Regions from separate parts of the Streptomyces chiangmaiensis genome, predicted to be linked through region 2. Evidence: riboswitches for the same ligand, from Rfam matches in the RefSeq annotation. Region 2 holds a riboswitch; the other holds the start of a gene.
The links. A riboswitch is a leader RNA that binds a small molecule or an ion and turns the genes downstream of it on or off. The one in region 2 is predicted to bind glycine.
Positions count from the first base shown of each region.

Region 1: another riboswitch for glycine. It lies ahead of gcvP (aminomethyl-transferring glycine dehydrogenase); the one in region 2 lies ahead of gcvT (glycine cleavage system aminomethyltransferase GcvT).

Region 1 is NZ_JAYWVC010000021.1:57,671-62,082, forward strand. Features, by position in the region: gene gcvP (aminomethyl-transferring glycine dehydrogenase) at 1-1,666, opposite strand, end outside; glycine riboswitch at 1,844-1,939, opposite strand; gene VXC91_RS09930 (PRC-barrel domain-containing protein) at 2,054-2,425, shown strand; gene VXC91_RS09935 (DNA polymerase IV) at 2,521-3,918, opposite strand; gene VXC91_RS09940 (MerR family transcriptional regulator) at 3,971-4,412, opposite strand, start outside.
Region 2 is NZ_JAYWVC010000011.1:37,939-42,350, reverse strand. Features, by position in the region: gene glyA (serine hydroxymethyltransferase) at 1-1,185, opposite strand, end outside; gene gcvH (glycine cleavage system protein GcvH) at 1,202-1,579, opposite strand; gene gcvT (glycine cleavage system aminomethyltransferase GcvT) at 1,691-2,812, opposite strand; glycine riboswitch at 2,882-2,993, opposite strand; glycine riboswitch at 2,994-3,094, opposite strand; gene VXC91_RS05920 (AAA family ATPase) at 3,264-3,941, shown strand; gene VXC91_RS05915 (enhanced serine sensitivity protein SseB) at 4,005-4,412, shown strand, end outside.

The DNA.
Region 1 (4,412 bases), on a different contig from region 2:
GCTCCTCCAGCTCACGGATGAGCGTCAGATAGCCCTGCGCCTGCTCGGCGGGCGCGAAGGGGTGGAGCTGCCCGAACTCGGGCCAGGTGACCGGCTCCATCTCCGTGGTCGCGTTGAGCTTCATGGTGCAGGAGCCCAGCGGGATCATGCCGCGGTCGAGCGCGTAGTCCCGGTCCGCCAGCCGGCGAAGGTAGCGCAGCATCGCGGTCTCGGAGCGGTGCTGGTGGAAGACCGGGTGCGTGAGGTAGTCGTCGGTGCGCAGCAGGCCCTCGGAAAGCGCGTCCTCGGTGCTCGCGTCCAGCGCCTCGACGTCACCCTCCACGCCGCACGCGGTCCACACGGCGGCCAGCTGGGCCCGGCCGGTCGTCTCGTCGCAGGCGATCGACACATGGTCGGCGTCGACGAGGCGCAGGTTGACCCCGCGCTCACGCGCGCTGGCGACGACCGCGTCGGCGCGGCCGGGCACCCGCACGGTCAGCGTGTCGAAGTAGGCGCCGTGGACGACTTCGACCCCGCCCGCGGTGAGGCCCGCGGCGAGGATCGCGGCGTACTGGTGGGTGCGCCGCGCGATGGTCCGCAGGCCCTCGGGCCCGTGGTAGACGGCGTACATGCCGGCCATCACCGCGAGCAGGACCTGAGCGGTGCAGATGTTGCTCGTCGCCTTCTCGCGACGGATGTGCTGCTCCCGGGTCTGCAGGGCGAGCCGGTACGCCTTGTGCCCGTCGGCGTCCACGGAGACACCCACGAGCCGACCGGGCAGGCTGCGGGCGAACTTCTCGTGCACCGCCATGTATCCGGCGTGCGGTCCGCCGAAGCCCATCGGCACACCGAAACGCTGCGTGGTGCCCACGGCGATGTCCGCGCCCAGCTCACCGGGCGAGGTCAGCAGGGTCAGTGCGAGAAGGTCGGCCGCGACGGTGACGAGCGCCCCCACCTTGTGGGCCTGCTCGATGACCGGCCTGATGTCGCGTACGGCACCGGAGGCGCCCGGGTAGTGGATCAGTACGCCGTTGATCTCCCGCTCCGCGATCTCGGCCGGAATTCCGTCGCCCAGGTCGGCGACGACCACCTCCACACCGGCCGGCTCGGCACGGGTCTGGATCACGGCGATCGTCTGCGGCAGCGCGTCCGCGTCGACCAGGAAGAGGCCCTTCTTGTTCCGGCCCATGCGCCGGGACAGCGCCATCGCCTCGGCGGCGGCCGTGCCCTCGTCCAGGAGGGAGGCGCCGGAGGTCGGCAGTCCGGTGAGGTCGGCGACCATCGTCTGGAAGTTCAGCAGGGCCTCGAGGCGCCCCTGGGAGATCTCCGGCTGGTAGGGCGTGTACGCGGTGTACCAGGCCGGGTTCTCCATCACGTTCCGCAGGATCACCGGCGGCGTGAAGGTCCCGTAATAGCCGAGACCGATCATGGAGTCGAGGACCTGGTTGCGATCGGCGAGAGAGCGCAGCTCGGCCAGCACCTCGCGCTCGGTCCGCGCACCCGGCAGGTCCAGGGCCTCGGTGTTCTTGATCACATCCGGGACCGCTGCGGCCGTGAGCTCGTCGAGCGAGCCGTAGCCCACCTGAGCGAGCATCTTCGCGCGGGCCTCGTGGTCGGGCCCGATGTGGCGCTGCTCGAAGGGCGTCCCCCGTTCGAGATCGGCGAGCGGAATGCGATGGGCTGTCATTGCGGAGGCCTCCTGGTCTGACACGACCTTCGAGGGGCACCACGGCGCGGGTACCCCGACGGCCTCCCCCTCTGTCATCTCGACCTGAGAGCTTCACCGGTCCGCCCGAAGGCGCTCCGGCTTTCACCGTCGGTGAGAGCGGAAGCCGTCGACACCCGCCCTGCTTTCCAGAGTGACCTCGTCCGTGCGGTACGTGTGCCTGAGAGATTCCGGGGAGGGTTTGCTCCTTCGGCGCCTCCGGTTCGCTCCGGAGGACTCTCCCGCATGGGGTCAGCAGCCGCTAGCCAGAGTACCAGCGGAGACAAGACCGGCACCTTCGAGTGGCCGCCTTCCTGATTGTGCTCTTTCGTAGTGCTTACGGATGCGTTGCGACCTGCTGGAGGGACCGTGAAGACCGATATCGATCCGCGGAGTCTGATCGGCCGCAAGGCGTTCGACCGCAACGGGAACAAGATCGGCACGATTGACGAGGTCTACCTCGACGACGCGACCGGTGCACCCGAGTGGGCGGCCATACGAACAGGCCTGTTCAGCAGGGACGCGTTCGTCCCGCTGGAGCCCAGTGAAGTGATCGAGGGTGCTCTGTGGGTCCCCTTCGAGCGCGCCCTGATCAAGGACGCTCCCGACTTCGGCGTCGGACGCCATCTCTCCCCCGAACAGGAGTTGCAGCTCTACCACCATTACGGGCTCGACGTGACCTCGCCCCCACCGCCACCGGACCGCGACTTCGGGCATCTGGCCGGGTCGGACGAGGCCTGAGCCCCACCCGGGTCCTCGCCCCCTCGACACCGGAGGCATCCGTCCGGCCCGGAGTCGTGGCCGCCGCGGCCACCCGACGCCGCCCGACGGCACGGTCAGGCCCCGGTGCCCGATGCCGCCGCCCGTGGCCCCGCGGACTCGGGCCTTCGGGGCACCAGCGGCAGCGGATCCGCCGGCTCGAGCCGGGGGTCGTCGGTGCGGAACGTGCGCACGCGACCCGGCTCGGAGTCGGGTGTCTCGAACCGCACGGTCACCCGGCCGAGGCCGCTGCCCTGCACCCACCCGTGACCGTACTCGGCGTGCCGGACGTCCTGGCCCGCGCGCCAGACATGCTCAGAGGCCGCTGCCGACTCCTCCTCGGTGGTCTCGGTCGCCTCCCCGTCCTCCGGTCGGCCCTCGGTGCCCGCGTCCCCCGCGGCCAGGTGGGCCTGGGCGAACAGGTCCTCCTGGGTGTAGTCGGCGAGCCCGCTGACTCCGACGCCGAGCAGCCGCACCCCACCGGTCGTGTCCACCGAGTCCAGGAGCCTCCCGGCGGCCTCCCGCACAACCGCAGGATCGTCCGTGGGCCCGCGCAGGGTCTCGGACCGGGTCAGCGTCGCGAAGTCGTACCTGCGGACTTTCAGCACGATCGTCCGCCCCGACAGGCCGGCACCCCGCAGCCTGCGGACGCACCGGTCGGCGAGCCGCTGCACCTCGAGCCCGACCCGGACCCGATCGTGGATGTCCACGTCGTAGGTGTCCTCGACCGACACCGATTTGGCCTCCCGCTCGGCCACCACCGGCCGCTCGTCCTGCGCCAGCGCCATGGCGTAGAGGGCGTGCCCGTGGGCCTTGCCCAGCAGCCGCACGAGCTCGTCCTCGCCCGCCTCGGCGATCTCGTCGACCGTGGTGATCCCGGCCCGGCGCAGGTGGTCCCCTGTGGCGGGGCCGACCCCCGGCAGCGTGCGCACCGACATCGGACCGAGCAGCGCGCGCTCGGTACCTGGCCGTATCAGCACCAGGCCGTCCGGCTTGGCCTGTTCGGAGCCGATCTTGGCGAGCATCTTGGACGCGGCGAGCCCCACCGAGCCCGTAAGCCCGGTGCCCTCACGGATGTCCGCGCGCAGTTTCACCCCCGTCCGGAGGGCCGACTCCTCGTCCCAGGCCGCTCCCCCGGCCTCCAGATCCACGAACGCCTCGTCCAGGCTCAGCGGCTCCACGAGCGGCGACAGTGCTCGCAGCAGCTCCATCACCTGCTCGCTGATCTCCCGGTAGAAACCGAATCGCGGCACCAGATACGCGGCGTGGGGTGCGAGCCGGCGTGCCTGCGCCATGGGCATCGCCGAGTGCACTCCAAAGACTCGCGCCTCGTACGAGGCCGTGGCCACCACTCCCCGAGGTCCGAGTCCGCCCACGATGACGGCCTTCCCGCGCAGGCTCGGCTTGGATGCCTGCTCCGCCGAGGCGTAGAAGGCATCCATGTCGAGATGGAGGATCGTGGGCGCGCTTCTCACATCTCCGATGCTGCCCTACGCCACTGACAATGCCGCCTGGTGACGGCGCGTCTCAGACGGCCCGGTTGCGTCGCCGTGCCAGCTCGTCCCCGGGGTGGTTCCCGACGATGGTCTCGCCCGTGTCGATGCGCTCGCCGTGCAACTGGGACAGGGCGTTCTCCACGTCCCGCCACACGACGCCGACGGCAATACCGAATATGCCCTGACCGCCCTGGAGCAGAGCGTGGACCTCGTCCGGCGACGTGCACTCGTACACCGTCGCTCCGTCGCTCATCAGCGTCATCCGCTCCAGGTCACGGAAGCCGCGTTCCCTAAGGTGCTGGACGGCGGTGCGAATGTTCTGCAGGGACACGCCGGTGTCGAGGAACCGCTTGACGATCTTGAGGACGACCACGTCCCGGAAGCTGTACAGCCGCTGCGTCCCCGACCCGTAGGCGGGGCGCACGCTCGGTTCGACGAGACCCGTCCTGGCCCAGTAGTCCAGTTGGCGGTAG
Region 2 (4,412 bases):
GGACGGCTTGAGCGCCTCCGCGATGACGTCCGCGACCTCGGCGAAGTCATCGGCCGTGAAGCCGCGGGTCGCCAGGGCGGGCGTGCCGATGCGCAGACCCGAGGTGACCATCGGCGGGCGCGGGTCGTTCGGGATCGCGTTGCGGTTGACCGTGATGCCCACCTCGTGGAGCCGGTCCTCGGCCTGCTGTCCGTCGAGCTCGGAGTCGCGCAGGTCGACGAGGACGAGGTGCACATCGGTGCCGCCGGACAGGACGTCCACGCCGACGGCCCTGACGTCGTCCTTCACCAGACGCTCGGCAAGGATCCTCGCGCCCTCCAGAGTCCGCCGCTGCCGCTCCTTGAACTCCTCGGAGCTCGCGATCTTGAAGGCGACCGCCTTGGCGGCGACCACGTGCTCCAGCGGGCCACCCTGCTGACCGGGGAAGACCGCCGAGTTGATCTTCTTGGCGAGCTCGGCGGTGGACAGGATCACGCCACCGCGCGGGCCGCCCAGCGTCTTGTGGGTCGTGGTGGTGACCACATGGGCGTGCGGCACCGGGTTCGGGTGCAGGCCCGCGGCCACCAGGCCGGCGAAGTGCGCCATGTCGACCATGAGGTACGCCCCGACCTCGTCCGCGATCCGGCGGAAGGCGGCGAAGTCCAGCTGCCGCGGGTAGGCCGACCAGCCCGCCACGATCAGCTTCGGCTGGTTCTCCTTGGCCAGTCGCTCGACCTCGTCCATGTCGACGACGCCGTCGTCGCCGACATGGTAGGCGACCACGTTGTAGAGCTTGCCGGAGAAGTTGATCTTCATGCCGTGGGTCAGGTGCCCGCCGTGCGCGAGGTTGAGACCCATGATCGTGTCGCCGGGCTGCAGCAGCGCGAACATCGCGGCCGCGTTGGCCTGCGCGCCGGAGTGCGGCTGCACATTGGCGTGCTCGGCGCCGAAGAGCTCCTTGATGCGATCGATGGCGATCTGCTCGACCACGTCGACGTGCTCACAGCCGCCGTAGTAGCGGCGGCCGGGGTAGCCCTCGGCGTACTTGTTGGTGAGGACCGAGCCCTGCGCCTCCATGACAGCGACCGGAGCGAAGTTCTCCGAGGCGATCATCTCGAGGGTGGACTGCTGACGGTACAGCTCGGCGTCGACGGCGGCGGCGACGTCCGGGTCGAGCTCGTGCAGAGGAGTGTTCAGAAGCGACATGTGGTGCTGTTACTCCTCAGCCGGCGATGTGAGCGTCGTACTCGTCGGCGGAGAGCAGGTCCGCGGGCTCCTCCGCGATGCGCACCTTGAACAGCCAGCCGCCCTCGAACGGGGCGGAGTTCACCAGCGACGGGTCGTCGACCACGTCCTCGTTGACCGCCGTGACCTCGCCGCTGACCGGCGAGTAGAGGTCGCTCACCGACTTGGTCGACTCCAGCTCGCCGCAGGTGTCGCCCGCGGTCACTGTGTCACCGACCTCCGGGAGCTGGACGAACACGACATCGCCGAGCGCGTTGGCCGCGTGCTCCGTGATACCGACCGTCGCGACGCCGTCCTCGGCGGCCGACAGCCACTCGTGCTCCTTGCTGTAACGCAGCTGCTGGGGGTTGCTCATGGCCTGAATTCTCCTGTTGGGTCGGAGGAGTGGTGGTGAAGGGGGACTGGTGGAGACGCTCGTGAGCGGGGACGGACGCGAGCGGAGTCCCGTCCGTCCTGGGCCCAGTGTCTACTTCTGGCGCTTGTAGAACGGCAGCGCCACGACCTCGTACGGCTCGTGGCTGCCCCGGATGTCCACTCCGACCCCGGGCGTGCCGGGAGCGGAGTGCGCGGCGTCGATGTACGCCATCGCGATGGGCTTGCCCAGCGTGGGGGAGGGCGCACCGGAGGTGACCTCGCCGATCACCTCACCGCCGGAGACGACTGCGTACCCGGCGCGCGGGACGCGGCGGCCCTCGGCGATCAGGCCGACCAGGACGCGCGGCGGGTTCTGCTCGGCGCGCTCGGCGGCCCGCAGCAGTGCGGCGCGCCCCACGAAGTCACCCTCCTTCTCGAACTTCACGACGCGGCCCAGACCGGCGTCGAAGGGGGTCAGGGCCGTGGTGAGCTCGTGCCCGTACAGCGGCATGCCCGCCTCCAGGCGCAGCGTGTCCCGGCAGGAGAGCCCGCAGGGGGTGAGACCCACCGGTGCGCCCGCCTCCGTCAGCGCCAGCCACAGCTTCTCGGCGTGCTCGGGGGCCACGAACAGCTCGAAGCCGTCCTCCCCTGTGTAGCCGGTGCGGGCGATGAGCGCCGGGACCCCGGCGACCGTGCCGGGCAGCCCCGCGTAGTACTTCAGGCCGTCGAGGTCGGCGTCGGTCAGGGACTTCAGGATCCCGGGGGACTCGGGGCCCTGCACGGCGATCAGCGCGTAGGCGTCCCGGTCGTCGCGCACCACGGCATCGAAGCCGGCGGCCCGCTCCCCGAGCGCGTCCAGAACGACCTGGGCGTTGGAGGCGTTGGCGACGACCATGTACTCCTGCTCCCCGAGCCGGTACACGATCAGGTCGTCCAGGATGCCGCCGTCCTCCTGGCAGATCATGGTGTAGCGGGCGCGGCCGACGCCGACGGAGGAGATGTTGCCGACCAGGGCGTGGTCGAGGAGCCGGTTCGCCTCGGGCCCGGTCACCGTGATCTCACCCATGTGCGAGAGGTCGAACAGTCCCGCCTTGGTACGTACGGCGACGTGCTCGTCACGCTCGGAGCCGTACCGCAGGGGCATGTCCCAGCCGGCGAAGTCGGTCATCGTCGCGCCCAGCGAACGATGCAGGGCATCGAGCGCGGTACGGCGCAGGGGGCTGTTGCTGCTCATCGGTTGTGCTCCCAGGGCAACGGGGTCCCTCGCACGGACGAAGCCGAGCGCAGGGGAGGGCGAGGTCGTTCCTCCCCATCTGTCATCGGAACCTGAGAGGTTCGCCATGACTCCCGCGGCGGGTGGTCACGGTTTGCACCTTGGGTGGAGCCACCAGAAGGGGCCCGCTTTCCAGATGTGCCTCGCCCGCGCGGTATCGGGGCCTGAGAGATTCAAGGGAGGGACTTGCTCCTTCGGCGTCCGGGCACAGGCGTGCAGCCGGAACTCTCCCGCGCGGATTCAAGCGGCCGGTATGCAGTTGGCGCGCACATCATTGCACGCATCGTCCGATGGTGGCAGGGCCGCATCTGTGACCGGCCTGTGGCGGCACGAGGATGAAAACGAGAGACCTGAGCATTACCTTCTCTTTACAATCGGCGGGCAGGCAACTTCCCGACCCATGGGGAGGGAGATGACGGTGAACAGGACCACGGCGTACGCCACGACCTCGGGCCTCGCGGTGCCCGAGCAACCCGGTGCCCCGGCGCGGGGGGCCTGCGGACCGCTGCGGAATGCCGTGGTCCGCGATCTGCGCGACCGCGGGGGCCGCAGTCCGCACGGGCTCATCTTCGAAGCGGGCGACGTCGTCGTCGTCACCGGTCTGCCCGGCAGCGGCAAGTCCACTCTGATGCGGCGTGCCGTGCGGGGTGCCCGGGTCGACTCCCAGGACACCCGGGACCGCTGGGACACACGCCTGGCCCGCTTCCTTCCCTACGCGGTCTACCGCCCCCTCGTCCGCATGGCGCACTACGCGGGTCTGCGCCGCGCGCTGCGCGCGGGCACCGGGCTGGTGGTGCACGACTGCGGCACACAGTCCTGGGTGCGCGGCTGGCTGGCCCGCGAGGCCCGGCGCCGCGGGGGCACGCTCCGGCTGCTTGTGCTCGACGTCCCCGTGGACACGGCTCTGGAGGGGCAGCAGGCGCGCGGCCGCGGAGTCTCGCGGTACGCGTTCCTCAGGCACCGCAGGGCCACCCGCCACTTGCTGTGCTCCGTCGAGCAGGGCCGACTGCCGGAGGGCTGCGGCTCGGCGGTGCTGCTCGACCGGGACGCGGCGGACGTCCTGCGCCGGATCGACTTCGCGGCGAAGTGACCGTCCAGGAGCAACCGCTAGGCTTTTCTGCCACGGCAGTAGTTCTGAGCAGGCGGTAAGCAGATGGATTTTCCGGCGGACCTCCCCGCGGACTTCCCCCCACAGGCACACCCCCATCCGCACGGCGGATGGCCGGGCAACGAGCTGGAGGAGGTGCTCTCCGCCTCCCTCGGCGTCCCCGGGGCCGGCGGCCGGATCATCGAGGTCCTCGGGCGCAGCTTCCTCTGGGTGCCGCTGCCCGGTGACGGCGGCCCGCACAGCGGCCCCCTGGACCTGCCCACGCTGGAGATCGAGGGCCAGGTCTACGTCCCGGTTTTCAGCTCGGAGGAGCAGTTCCGCCAGGTGGTCGGCAACCACATGTCGTACACGATCGCTCCCGCCGTCGAGTTCGCCCGCGGGCTGCCCCCGCAGGTCGGTATCGCGGTCAACCCCGACGGAGTGGTCGGCGTGCCGCTGCCGCCGGACGCGGTG